Regions from separate parts of the Mesorhizobium sp. B2-3-11 genome, predicted to be linked through region 2. Evidence: riboswitches for the same ligand, from Rfam matches in the RefSeq annotation. Region 2 holds a riboswitch; the other holds the start of a gene.

Region 1 (7,117 bases), on a different contig from region 2:
GCGCCGCGTCACCTTTCCGCTGTTCTTCGCGCCGGAACTCCTGACCGGCGCAGCGGTGCCTCTCGCGCTGGCGCTGGTTGCGGCGGCGAGCGCGGGCGTCAGCCTCTGGGCAACCGCGATTGCCATGTTGGCGGCCTTCTACCTTCCGGAATGCGCGCTGGCCTTGTCCAAGGGCTGGCATCTGTCGCCGCGCATGGTCGCGGCGATGATCGCGCGCGACGTGATGCTCCCGTCCATCTGGGCGCGCGGCTGGCTCGGCGGCGCCGTCGACTGGCGCGGCAATGCCATGACCATCCGCACCAAGGCGGCCGAATTGGAGGAGACGCCGTCGCGCGCCTGATCGCCGCGGACGACGCTCCTAAGCAGCTTATCTAGCGGCCTGCAAAGCCTGCGCGATGTCTTCCAGCAGGTCGTCGGCGTCCTCCAGGCCGACAGACAGCCTGAGCGTGCCAGGCCCGATGCCGAGTTCGGCGCGGGCCTCGTCGCTCAAATTCTTGTGCGTCGTCGTCGCGGGATGGGTGATCAGGCTCTTGGCATCGCCGAGATTGTTCGAGATCAGCACGATGTCGAGGGCGTTCTGCAGGGCGAAGGCCGCCGGCTTGCCACCCTTGACGTCGAGGCAAATCAGCGTCGAGCCGCCCGACATCTGCTTCTTGACGATATCAGCCTGCGGGTGGTCGGCGCGGCCGGGATAGATGACGCGAGCGATCTGCGGCTGCTCGGCCAGGAAGTCGGCGATCCTGCCGGCGCTTTCCGTCTGCTGGCGCACGCGCAGCGGCAGCGTCTCGAGGCCCTTCAGCAAGGTCCAGGCATTAAACGGCGACAGGCTGGGGCCGGTGTGGCGGAAATAGTCGTGCAGGTTTTCGTCGATCCACTTCTTGTCCGATAGTATGACACCGCCCAGACAGCGGCCCTGGCCGTCAATGTGCTTGGTGGCCGAGTAGACGACGATGTGCGCGCCAAGCTGCAACGGCTTCTGCTGCAGCGGCGTAGCGAAGACGTTGTCGACGACAAGCCGCGCGCCGATCGAGTTGGCAAGCGAGGCAACGGCCGCGATGTCGACGACTTCCAGCGTCGGATTGGTCGGGCTTTCCAGGAAGAACAGCTTGGTGTTCGGCCTGACCGCCTTTTCCCAATTGGCAATGTCGGTGCCGTCGACCAAAGTCGCCTCGATGCCATAGCGCGGCGCCAGCGTCTCGACCACCCAGCGGCAGGAGCCGAACAGCGCGCGCGCCGCCACTATATGGTCGCCGGCCTTGACGCTGCACAGCAGCGCCGCCGTCACCGCCGCCATGCCCGACGCCGTGGCGCGCGCGTCCTCGGCGCCTTCCAGCGCGCACATGCGTTTTTCGAACATGTCGACGGTCGGGTTGGCGTAACGCGAATAGATGAAGCCAGGCTCTTCGCCCTTGAAGCGGGCTTCCGCCGCCTGGGCGGTCTTGTAGACATAGCCCTGGGTCAGATACATCGCCTCGGAGGTTTCGCCGAAGCCGGAACGCAGGGTTCCGCCATGCACGAGTGCCGTCTGAGGTTTCCAGTTGCGCTTCTTGGTGCTCATCGCTTTGTTCCAGACACAAAAAAACCGGCCGCGAAAGTCGCAACCGGTCCATACGGCCTTGCGGCCCGACGGTCCTTTAGCGACTTGTTTAACGTGGCTGCAAGCCGACCGGCCAAATCACCACGGGATAACGACCCTTTAGACCCGCGCCACGCTTGCGTCAATTGCCGGCTTCATTAAGAGGTTTGTACCAAGGCAGGTTCCGCAAAGTGCCCAGCGGTTTTGCGGCAAGAACCTGCAACAAAGGAGACCAGTCTTGGGGCGGAGCCAGACTTTGCGGCAGACAGGCATTCTTCCCGATCAGGACATTTCGGCGCTGTTCCAGTCCGGCGCGCTGAAGTCGCCGCGTGCGCTTGATGCCGACCAGATCCAGCCGGCTAGTCTTGATCTCAGATTGGGCGAAAAGGCCTGGCGGGTGCGGGCCTCGTTCCTGCCCGGTCCCAACCACAAGGTCTCGGAAAAGCTCGATCGGCTGCAGCTGCACGAGATTAATCTGGCCGAAGGCGCGGTTCTCGAAACCGGCTGCGTCTATATCGTGCCGCTGCTCGAAAGCCTGGCCCTGCCGGCCGACATTTCGGCCTCGGCCAATCCAAAGAGCTCGACCGGTCGCCTCGACATCTTCACCCGCGTCATGACCGACCGTGGCCACGAGTTCGACAAGATCGCCGCCGGCTACAACGGTCCGCTCTATCTCGAAGTCAGCCCGCGCACCTTCCCGATCGTTGCGCGCACCGGTTCGCGCCTGTCTCAAATCCGCTTTCGCACCGGCAACGCGCTGCTTTCAGAAGCCGAACTGCATGAATTGCACAGCGCCGAGATGCTGGTCGCCACCGAGCCGCCAAACATTTCCGGAGGCGGCATCGCGCTGTCGATTGATCTCAACGGCGACAAGGATGGGCTGGTAGGCTATCGCGGCAAGCACCACACTGGCCTCATCGATGTCGACAAGCGTGCCGCCCAGGATGTCCTCGACTTCTGGGAGCCGATCCACAAGAGCGGCGCCGGCGAACTGGTGCTCGATCCCGACGAGTTCTACATCCTCGTCAGCCAGGAGGCGGTGCATGTGCCGCCGCTCTACGCCGCCGAGATGACGCCCTTCGATCCGCTGGTCGGCGAGTTCCGTGTCCACTATGCCGGATTTTTCGATCCGGGGTTCGGCCATTCGGCGGCCGGCGGCACCGGCAGCCGCGCGGTGCTCGAAGTGCGTAGCCACGAAGTGCCGTTCATCCTCGATCATGGCCAGATTGTCGGCCGGCTGGTCTACGAACACATGCTAAAGCGCCCGCAGGCGCTTTACGGGACCGATCTCGGCTCGAACTATCAGGCACAAGGCCTGAAGCTGTCCAAACATTTCCGCCCGCGCTGAACTCCCATTATCACCGGCCGATGCTTGCCCACGGGCAAGCTTTTTGAGGTCGAAATGGCCTCGCCCGCCCTTCGGGCCCCACCAGGGGAGAAGGCAGAGTTGGCGCCAGTTACAGCGCCTTCACCGCCACCTTCACCGGCTTTTCGATTTCCAGCGGGTTGCGCAGCGGCAGGCCGAAATCCCCGGCCTCGATCTCGAACACGTCGCCGGCTTCGGTCGTGACGCCGTCGGCGAAGGACAGCGTGGCCGTTCCGAACATATGCACATGCACATCGCCCGGCTGGCGGAACGCCGAATATTTGAAATGGTGGTGCTCGAGATTGGCGATGGTGTGCGACATGTTCGCTTCGCCCGACAGGAACGGCTTCTCCCACATTGTCCTGCCGTCGCGCACGATGCGTGACGTGCCGCGGATGTCCGAAGGCAGGTCGCCGATCAGAATTTCGGGCCCGAACGAGGCATTGCGCAGCTTGGAGTGGGCGAGGAACAGATAGTTCACGCGTTCGGTCACATGGTCCGAGAATTCGTTCGACAGCGTGAAGCCGACACGGAATGGCGCGCCGTCATCGCCGATGACATAGATCCCGGCGATCTCTGGTTCTTCGCCGGCATCCTTGGCAAAGGCCGGTGACATGAGCGCGGCACCAGGCGCGACCGCCATGGTACCGTTGCCCTTGTAGAACCATTCCGGCTGCACGCCGACCTGGCCTTTCGCGGGCTTGCCGCCTTCCAGTCCCATGCGGAACATCTTCATGGAATCGGTAAGTTGCTCCTCGCCGTCGGTGCTGAGCTTCTTGTGCATGGAATCGCGCGTCGCGGCCGAACCGAGATGCGTTAATCCCGTGCCGGTCAGATGCAGATGCGCCGGGTCGGGGTGATTGATCGGCGACAGGAGGCGGCCCCTCTTGTAGGCGGCGTCGAGATCGACCGTCTCGCCCAGTCCCTTGCGTTCGATCAGGGCCGTCAGGCCGACGCCGGTGCGGGCGGCCTCCATCGCCAGCGAATAGACGCTGCGCGCGCCGTTGATGATCCGGGTCTTCCCGCCGCTGCGGGCAACGACACGGATCGTCTCGGCGTCGTCGAGAATCTGCGAGATCAGCATGATCAGTCCTCTCTCATTTATCTGTATCCGGCTGCCAATGGGCAAACCCTGACCGGCGCGGCGCGGGAACGCGCCACGCTTGAAACGTTTCGTCCGGATTGCGTTCGCGAACCTGGTCCTTCCCCGGACTTCTTGGTGCCGACGGGCCGCCGGCAGCTTCGCGATCTGGAACCCGTATGCCTCCTAGTCCTCGCCCCAGCCCTTAAGCCTTGTTCTTGTTGTAGACGTCGAAGATGACGGCCCCGAGCAGGACCAGTCCCTTGACCACCTGCTGCCAGTCGACATTGACGCCCATGATCGACATGCCGTTGTTCATCACGCCCATGATGAAGCCGCCGACCACAGCGCCGATGACCTGGCCGACGCCGCCCATCGCCGAGGCGCCGCCGATGAAGACGGCCGCGATGACGTCGAGCTCGCTGCCGAGGCCCGCTGCCGGCACGGCCTGGCCGAGACGCGCCGCGATGATCAGGCCGCCGAGCGCCGAAAGCACGCCCATATTGACGAACACCAGGAGCGTCAGGCGCTCGGTGTTGATGCCCGACAGTTGCGCCGCCTTGGCGTTGCCACCCATGGCGTAGATGCGGCGGCCAATGGTCATGCGCTTGGTGACGAAGACGAACAAAGAAATCAGCACGCCCATCACCAGCAGAACGATCGGCAGGCCCCGATAGGTCGCGAACTGGAAGACCAGGAACAGCGCCAGCGCGCTGCCTACCAGGATCTTGATGACGAACAGCGTGAAAGGCTCGGCCTCATAACCGTGGCGTTCGCGCTTGCGCCGCGCCCTGAAGCCGAAATAGGCGTAGGCGAGCACCGCGATCACGCCCAGCACGATCGTCGTCATGTGCAGCGTGAGCCCGCTACCCAAAATAGTCTTGCCGGCCGCATTCACCGTCGGTGGGATCAGCGTCAGCGGGCCGATTACGTCCGGGATGAAGCCGGAACTCAATGCCTTGAAACTGTCGGGAAGCGGACCGACCGAGGAGCCACCGCCAAGCAGCGCCTGGCAAATGCCGCGGAAGATCAGCATGCCGGCGAGCGTCACGATGAAACTTGGTATGCGGTGATAGGCGATCCAGTAGCCTTGCGCCCCACCGATCAACCCACCGACGATCAGGCAGACGATCGAGACCACGAGCGGGTTGCTGAACATGCCAAGCGGCCAAATGACCATCATCATGGCGGCAAGTGCGCCGATGAAGCCGGCGACCGATCCTACGCTGAGATCGATGTAGCCGGCGACGATGACCAGCAGCATGCCGAGCGCCATCACGATGATGAACGAGTTCTGCTGCACCAGGTTGCTGAGGTTGACCGGTTTGAACAGCGTTCCCGACGTCGTGTACTGGAAGAACAGCATGATGACGATCAGCGCGATGATCAGGCCGTATTCGCGCAGGTTCGTCGTCAGCGCCGAGACGGCGATGCGAGGACCCTGCTTGACGTCCTCGGCGGTGCCGCTTTGCGGCGCGGGAGCGCTGTCTGTGCTCATGATGCTTTTCCTTCTCCGCGAACAATGGCGCGCATGATTTTTTCCTGGCTGGCGTCGCTTGCCGCCATCTCGCCGACGATGCGCCCTTCGTTCATGACATATATTCTGTCCGAGATGCCGAGCAGTTCCGGCATTTCCGATGAGATGACGATGATCGCTTTGCCCTCGGCGGCGAGGCGAGCGATGATTGTATAGATTTCGTACTTGGCACCGACGTCAATGCCGCGCGTCGGCTCGTCGAGGATCAGAACTTCCGGGTCGGCGAACAGCCATTTCGATAGCACCACCTTCTGCTGGTTGCCGCCCGAGAGATTGCCGGTCAGCTGATAGACGCTGGATGCGCGGATATTGGTCTTTTTGCGATAATCGTTGGCGACGCTCATTTCGCGCATATCGTCGATGACGCCGCCATTGGAAACGCCGGCGAGGTTGGCCAACGTCACATTGTGCTTGATGTGGTCAATGAGGTTCAGCCCATAGGTTTTGCGGTCTTCGGTGACGTAGGCGATGCCGTTCTGCACCGCCTTGCCCACTGTCGAAAGGTCCACGGGCTTGCCGTTGAGCAGCACCTCGCCGCTGATGCGCCGGCCATAGGAGCGACCGAACAGGCTCATGGCGAATTCGGTGCGGCCGGCGCCCATCAGCCCGGCGATGCCGACAACTTCGCCCTTGCGCACCTTGAGGTCGATGCTCTTGATCACTTGCCGTTCGGCATGGATCGGGTGGTAGACGGACCAGTCCTTGACCTCGAAAATGACGTCGCCGATATGAGGCTCGCGCGGCGGGTAGCGATCGTCGAGGGACCGGCCGACCATGGAGGTGATGATCCGGTCCTCGCTGATGTCCTTCCTCGGCAATGTCTCGATCGTGCGCCCGTCGCGGATGACCGTCACCTTGTCGGCGACGCGGTTCACCTCATTGAGCTTATGGGAGATCAGGATTGAGGTCATGCCCTGCCGCTTGAACTCAAGTAAAAGATCGAGCAGCGCCTGGCTGTCCTTCTCGCTGAGCGATGCCGTCGGCTCATCGAGGATCAGGAGCTTCACTTCCTTGCTGAGTGCCTTGGCGATCTCGACCAACTGCTGCTTGCCGACGCCGATATGGGTGATCAGCGTCTTGGGGTCTTCCTTGAGCCCGACTTTCTTCAAAAGCCCGGACGTGCGTGCCTCGTTGGCGTCCCAGTCGATGACGCCGTAGCTGGCGTGCTCGTTGCCGAGGAAAATGTTCTCGGCGATCGACAGCATCGGCACCAGCGCAAGTTCCTGGTGGATGATGACAATGCCCTTGTGTTCGCTGTCATGGATGCCTTTGAAATGGCATTCCTGGCCCTGAAAAATGATCTGGCCATCGTAGGTCCCGGAGGGATAGACGCCCGACAGCACCTTCATCAGGGTCGACTTGCCGGCGCCATTTTCGCCGACCACGGCGTGGATCTCGCCTTCCTCTACGCTGAGGTTGACGTTCGAGAGCGCCTTCACGCCGGGGAACGTCTTGGTGATGTCGCGCATCTCCAAAATCGTCGAGGTCATCAGGACAAGCTCCTAGGAGGCCGGTAGAACCCATACCGGGGTCGCTTTTAACGAAAAGGGGCCCTGC
Region 2 (7,117 bases):
ATATCCCCGTCCGTTGCCAATATGCCGTTGTTTTTTAGATCGTAGTATCGGCCCCCGGGAAAAGCGGTAAAGATCAGATCGGCAACTTGTTCCAGCTGTGGCGCTACCGCCCTGACGTCGATACGAAGCGATCCAGCGTCGGCGTCCGTGCCGCCGTGAGAGATAACAACCTTAGGTCTGTGCAAGTCGGCTGAAGGAACCGTGGTGATTTCACGTGCCAAGGCCTTCAGGCCAATGCCGACTTCGTCCCAATCGATGGACTTGGCGTTCTCCATCTCCACCACGAGGGAATATGTTGGGTGTGGTTCAACCATTTCCGCATGGACCATATCGCTGCGTCGCACTGGCGATAGTCCCTGCAAGTCGGCCTAAAGGCAACCCTTTCAAGATCACGCGGGGGTGTTTCCCAACAATACTGACGATCAGCCACCGCCACCAAATCGGGACCAAAGGGAACCGCGAGTGCGGTCAACCGGGAATCTTGAAGTGTCTGAATATTGCGCCAAGAAACGCTGCCGCCATTCTACATTGACGGTGTCTCGTTGAATTGCGAGGCCGGACGCAAAGCCAAATCCGACGTCACGGGCAAGCTTGGCGTCAACGAGACCAGCGATTTTCTTAAGACTGGTCTGCGGGTCCTGCAAAAGATCCTCATATGTCAACGACAGGAAAGGCACCCCGTTTTTTGCAAACCAGAGGTCCCAAACCAGATTTTCCAGCACAAGTTTATCAAGCGACTGTGCTATCGCCGCGCCGTCGTAACGTGGCGCATTGTTGGCGGTCTCGGTAGAACGGAATCGGCCGGTCTGACGGGCGCGCGCCCAGGAGATTGCCTGGCCAAGGAGATCGCGGCGCGTCAAACGGACATAGCGCAATTCTGGGAGGGTGGCTGGCAGGTCGATGGTTCTAGCCACTTGGGAAAATTGGCTGGCAAACAGTTTGACTGCGTAAATTCCGGAAGAGGATCGCCCATCCCTCAATGCCCGCAAGACTTGAGCGCGGGGATCGCGAGGATAGTTCGGCAATTCAAGAAGACGGCGGCCGCCGAACCACTCCAAAGGGTTGCCAAGCCCGGCGGCTGCCATCAATCCAGCGAGATGGTTGCTGCCGCTGCGCGGTGACGTGCAGACCAGAATTCCAGCTTTTATGCCAGACAGGATGTCAGGTGGTATTTCAACCGGAAGAGGCCGTCTGCGAAAGAGATGCATGGCAACCACTACCGCTTCAGCAGGAACACAGCCTGTTGGCCAAAGAAATTCCAGAACCACCATGGCATCGACAGGCCGATCTTCTGGCCGTTTGCGTCGAGCGCGGTCGCCTTTTCCACCGTCGCACCAAGCTCTTCGCACAGATTGACGAAGTCGCGGATGGTGCAGAAGTGGATGTTGGGCGTGTCGTACCAGGAATAGGGCAGATCCTTGGTCACCGGCATTCGGCCCTTGACGAACAGCGACAGGCGCACCCGCCAATGGCCGAAATTGGGGAAGGAGACGATCGCTCGATTGCCGATCCTGAGCAGTTCGTCGAGCACCAGTTTTGGATTGCGGGTGGCCTGCAGGGTCTGCGACAGGACGACGAAGTCAAAACCCTTGTCGGGATAGAATTCGAGATCCTTGTCAGCATCGCCCTGGATGACCGAGAGGCCGCGCGCCACGCATTCGTTGACGCCGCGCTGCGACAACTCGAGCCCGCGGCCGTCGACCTGCTTGCTTTCCTGCAGCAATTCGAGCAGCGAGCCATCGCCGGAGCCGACGTCGAGCACGCGCGATTGCGGCGGGATGAGGTTGGCGACGACCTCGAGGTCGACACGCTGGCTGCCGTTGACGCTCATGGTTTCGCCTCCTGAGCGGCGCGCGACCATGGTCCGGAAAGTCCGCAACTCTTCGGGGTCATGGCTTCACCTTTCTGTTTGGCGCATGACCTTGATCCGAAAAGTCTGCAACTCTTCGGGGTCATGCGCCGAGCCCCCTGGCGCGCGCGGCCGAGCCGATGAAGCCGTTGATGGCGGCAAACAGTTCCGGTTCGTCGAGCAGGAAGGCGTCGTGGCCGCGATCGGTCTCGATCTCGACGAAGGATACCGAGGCGCCGGCGGCGTTGAGTGCATGAACGATGGAGCGGCTCTCTTCGGTCGGAAACAGCCAATCCGACGTGAAGGACACCAGGCAGAAGCGGGTTTTGGTGCCGGCAAAGGCGTCCGCCAGCCGGCCGCCATGGTCGGCGGCGAGGTCGAAATAATCCATCGACCGTGTCATGTAGAGGTAGGAGTTGGCGTCGAAACGGTCGACGAAGGTCATGCCCTGGTGGCGCAGGTAGCTCTCGATCTGGAAATCGGCATCGAAGCCGAAGGTCAGCGCTTCGCGGTCCTGCAGGTTACGGCCGAATTTGCGGTGCAGGGCGGCTTCCGACAGATAGGTTATGTGGGCGGCCATGCGCGCCACCGCCAGCCCCTTTTCCGGGCGCTTGCCGTGCTCGAAATATTTGCCTCCATGCCAGTCCGGATCGGCCATCACGGCCTGCCGCCCGACCTCGTGGAAAGCGATGTTCTGTGACGAATGGCGCGCGCCGGTGGCGATCGGCAGTGCCGAAAAAACCCGTTCGGGATAGCTCGACGCCCATTGCAGCACCTGCATGCCGCCCATCGAACCGCCCAGCACGCAGAACAGCTTCTCGATGCCGAAATGGTCGACCAGCATCTGCTGCGCACGCACCATGTCACGGATGGTGATGACCGGAAGGTCGAGCCCATATGGCTTTCCCGTGGCGGGGTTGGTCGAGGCCGGCCCGGTGGAACCAAGACAGCCGCCGATGACGTTGGAGCAGATGACGAAGAAGCGGCTGGTGTCGATGATCTTGCCGGGGCCTATCAGCACTTCCCACCAGCCTGGCTTGCCGGTCACCGGATTGGTGCTGGCGACATGCTGGTCGCCGGTCAGCGCATGGCAGACGAGGATGGCATTGGAACGGGCGTCGTTCAGCGTGCCATAGGTCTGGTAGGCGATCTGGAATGGCGACAGCAGCGTGCCGGCGTCGAGCTTGAGCGGCTTGTCGGGCCCGAAACGCAACACCGGGCTCGACGGTTGGTCGGCCTCGTTGTTGGTCTTTCCTGCACGCAGAACAGCCATCACGTCTCTCTTGCTGCACCGTGCTTTTGCGGAAATCGCTGCCGATCTCCGCGCCGCGGATGCGTTCGTCCGGCCGGTCGCGGACAATAAAAAACCGGCATTGCCTTCGCAAAGCCGGTTACGTCACGCAAACGGCCCTTTAGCGAATTGTTTAACGTGGCTGCAAGCCGACCGGCCAAATCACCACGGAACTGTCCCTGTCCTTCTAGAACCCGCCCGCCTCGCCGTCAATGCCGGCGGCCGGCACCACTGCCGCCCCTCGACATTGCCTGCCATGGCTTGTATTTCCGCAGCGGCTTCCGGATGGAGGCGTTTTCGACGGATTTTGCAAAAATGAACCAGACATCTGATCAGGCACGTCCGACCCCGCGCGCGGGCATCATGGACATAGACGCCTACGTGCCCGGCAAGAGCACGGCGCCGGCCGGTGTCGCCAAGGTCTACAAGCTGTCGTCGAACGAGAATCCGCTTGGGCCCTCGCCGAAGGCGATCGAGGCCGCGCGTGAGGTCGCCGGCAAACTCGACATCTATCCCGATGGCACCGCCAGGCGGTTGCGCGAGGCGATCGCCGAGGTGCATGGCCTCAACGCGCAGAACATCATCTGCTCGAATGGTTCCGACGAGATCCTCGGCCTGCTGGCGCAGACCTATCTCGCGCCCGGCGACGAAGCCATGTTCACCGAACACGCCTTCATGGTCTACAAGATCTATATCCAGTCGGCGGGCGCCACCCCGGTGGTGGTCAAGGAGACCGACGAGCGCGCCGACATCGATGGGATGCTGGCGGCTGTCACACCGCGCACGAAAATCGTGTTTCTCGCCAATCCCAACAACCCGACCGGCACCTACGTGCCGTTCCAGGAGGTGCGCCGGCTGCATGCCGGACTGCCGAAAAACGTGCTTCTGGTGCTCGACGCGGCCTATGCCGAATATGTCCGCCGCAACGACTATGAAGCCGGCATAGAACTTGTCGGCAGCGCTGAGAACGTGGTGATGACGCGCACCTTCTCCAAGATCGGCCTCGGCGGCGCGCGCATCGGCTGGATGTATGGTCCAATGCACATTGTCGACGCCATCAACCGCGTGCGCGGGCCCTTCAACGTCAATGCGACGGCGATCGAAGCCGGCATCGCCGCGATCCGCGACCGCGCCCATGTCGAGCGCAGCGTGGCGCATAACGAGACCTGGCTCGCCTGGCTGAGCGAAGAGATGACCGGGCTCGGACTGCGGGTGACGCCGAGCGTCGGCAATTTCCTGCTCATTCATTTTCCCGACGACCAGAAGCATTCGGCGGCGGCTGCTGATGAGTATCTGAGCGCGCGCGGCTATATATTGCGGCGCGTTTCAGGCTACGGCTTTCCCAACGCACTGCGCATGACGGTCGGCACTGAAGAGGCCAATCGCGGCGTTGTCGCCGCGCTCACGACATTCCTGAAAAGCTAGAAACCATGGCATCTCCGATGTTTGAAAAAATCGCACTGGTCGGCATTGGCCTGATCGGTTCGTCGCTCGCCCGCGTCATTCGCCGCGAGGGTTTGGCTCGCCAAGTCGCCATCTCGACCCGCAGCGCGGCAACGCTCAAGCGAGCCGAAGAACTGGGCCTCGGCGATTCCTACACCACGGCTGCCAGGGAAGCGGTCCACGATGCCGATCTGATCATCGTCTCGGTGCCGGTCGGTTCGTCCGGCGCGGTGGCGCAGGAAATCGCGCCGGCGCTGAAAAAGGGGGCGGTCCTCACCGATGTCGGCTCGACCAAGGCGTCGGTCATCGCGCAGATGCAACCGCATGTGCCTGATGGCGTCCATTTCATTCCCGGCCACCCGCTAGCGGGCACCGAAAAATCCGGCCCGGATGCCGGGTTCGCCGACCTGTTCGACAATCGCTGGTGCATCTTCACGCCGGTACCGGGCACCGATCCGGAAGCGTTGGAAAGGCTCTCGGAATTCTGGCGCCGCTGCGGCGCCAACATCGACACGATGGACCCGCAGCATCACGACATGACGCTGGCCATCGTCTCGCATCTGCCGCACATCATCGCCTACAACATCGTCGGCACCGCCGACGATCTGGAATCGGTGACCAAGACGGAAGTGATCAAATATTCCGCCTCCGGTTTTCGCGATTTCACGCGTCTGGCCGCCTCCGATCCGACCATGTGGCGGGACGTGTGCCTGCACAACAAGGATGCCATCCTGGAAATGCTGGCGCGGTTCTCTGAGGATTTGGCCTTCCTGCAGCGCGCGATCCGCTGGGGGGACGGCGACAAGCTGTTCGACTTGTTCACCCGTACCCGCGCCGTGCGCCGCTCGATCATCGAAGCCGGCCAGGATATCGACGCGCCCGATTTCGGCCGCCAGGCGGTCGAGCACCCGGCAAAGAGCTAAGCTGTTTCAGGCCAGGTCGCTTCCATCATGGCGAGCGTCTCCGCCCGATCCGGCGCGCCCAGCCTGCCGCCGAAGCGCAGACATTTGAGCGCGGCGGCCGCGCTTGCGAGACGCAAGGCCTGTTCGACCGGCATGGCTTCCGCCAGTCCGACGGCAAAGGCGCCATGAAAGACATCGCCGGCGGCCAGCGTGTCGACCGCCTGGATCCTCGGTGCCTCGACATGGCGGGCTGATCCAGCGCTTCGATCAAGCCACCAGGTTCCCGCCGCACCGCCGGTGACCGCGACGAAGGCATCGGTGCGGGAGGCAAGGTCGGTGCAGGCGGTCTCCAGATCCAGCGCGTGGCCACATATGATGCGGACTGCCGGTTCGGAGGCGACGATGTGCGAGGCCAGCGGCAATAATTGTTCCAGCACCGCAAGCGGCGCGGTATCGGCATCGAGGATTGCCGGCCGGCCAGCGGCGCGCGCCGCCTTCAGGGCCAGGGCAGCGGCACCCGGCCAGCGCACGTCGGCCAGAACGGCATCGAATGCCGTGACGTCGGTGAACGGCAAGGCGTCGGGATCAGCCTGAGCGCGTATGTCGTAGAAAGGCACGATGATCCGCTCGCCATGCGCATCGACCAGGATCGAGGCCAGCGCCGAGCGCGCACCACTGACGCGGCGCACATGGCTGCAATCAACGCCCTCGGCCTCTATTCCCGCAATCAGCTGATCGCCGACCGGATCGTCGCCGGCGCTCGCCCATAGCGATACCTCAGCGCCGAGACGATGCGCGGCGCAGGCCGCGCTCGTGGCCATGCCCGAGGCGATCTGGATGCCGTCGGAGGCGATGAACTTTCCCTGATGATGGGGCAATGCATCGACACGCAGGATCGTATCCAGCGTCAGCGCCCCGACACTCAGGAGCTTCACGGGTCTTGCCATGGCGGGACTATTGCACCGGCTTGATCTTGCCCAGCGGGATGAAGCCGAGCGACGCCTTGCCCTTGACCACTTTCAGCGGCATCGACGGTTCGCTACCAAGCAGCGCCAGGGCGCCAAAACCCTGCTCGATCGCATTCTTCTGCTCGGGTATAGCCCCGGCAAGAATGGATGCCACGGCCTTGGGATCCTTGATCCTGATCATCAGATCGGCGTCGACCAGGCCCTCGGCATCGACCGAAAGCGGCCCGGAAACGGTGACACGCGCCGTTCCCGACGACAGATCGAGGGTGCGGATTTCGATGCTCTGGCCGCGCAGGCTTTTCACCTGCGTGCCGATCACCGCGACGCCGTTCTTCAGTGTCACGTCGCCGCTGGCATCGAGCGCCGGCAGCACGCGCCCGCCGATCGCGTCGGGATCGATCTCAAGATCGCCAAAGCTGCCGACATAGTCGAGATTCCCGCCATTCGGCTGCAACTGGCCTGATGCCTTGCCGGCACTGAATAGTTCGACCGGATCTGTGTCGTCCGCCGGGTCGGTTTGGCCCGACAGGCCCTCGGCCTGCAGCGATATACGCCGCGGCAGCGGGTACCACAGTTTGACTTTGGCCTGCAGATTGTCCCAGTCGATCCAGAGCGGCATCATGCCCGGGACGGAGGTCCGGAGCGGACCGCGCAGACTGGCAAC

Evidence for each region. Region 2 has a riboswitch for S-adenosylmethionine ahead of FJ960_RS05175 (homoserine O-acetyltransferase). Riboswitches for the same ligand answer to the same signal wherever they lie in the genome.
Region 1: it holds a riboswitch for S-adenosylmethionine, as region 2 does, so the genes downstream of both, FJ960_RS19675 (O-succinylhomoserine sulfhydrylase) here and FJ960_RS05175 (homoserine O-acetyltransferase) in region 2, are expected to answer to the same signal.

The regions. Positions count from the first base shown of each region.
Region 1 covers NZ_VFVS01000014.1:142,025-149,141, forward strand. The annotation lists gene FJ960_RS19670 (ceramide glucosyltransferase) at 1-340, shown strand, start outside; gene FJ960_RS19675 (O-succinylhomoserine sulfhydrylase) at 368-1,558, opposite strand; SAM riboswitch at 1,615-1,692, opposite strand; gene FJ960_RS19680 (2'-deoxycytidine 5'-triphosphate deaminase) at 1,833-2,924, shown strand; gene araD1 (AraD1 family protein) at 3,034-4,026, opposite strand; gene mmsB (multiple monosaccharide ABC transporter permease) at 4,229-5,521, opposite strand; gene mmsA (multiple monosaccharide ABC transporter ATP-binding protein) at 5,518-7,050, opposite strand.
Region 2 covers NZ_VFVS01000002.1:346,617-353,733, reverse strand. The annotation lists gene FJ960_RS05190 (glycosyltransferase) at 1-344, opposite strand, end outside; gene FJ960_RS05185 (Stf0 family sulfotransferase) at 423-1,271, opposite strand; gene metW (methionine biosynthesis protein MetW) at 1,217-1,831, opposite strand; gene FJ960_RS05175 (homoserine O-acetyltransferase) at 1,953-3,122, opposite strand; SAM riboswitch at 3,242-3,319, opposite strand; gene hisC (histidinol-phosphate transaminase) at 3,456-4,565, shown strand; gene FJ960_RS05165 (prephenate/arogenate dehydrogenase family protein) at 4,571-5,506, shown strand; gene FJ960_RS05160 (sugar kinase) at 5,503-6,432, opposite strand; gene FJ960_RS05155 (DUF2125 domain-containing protein) at 6,440-7,117, opposite strand, start outside.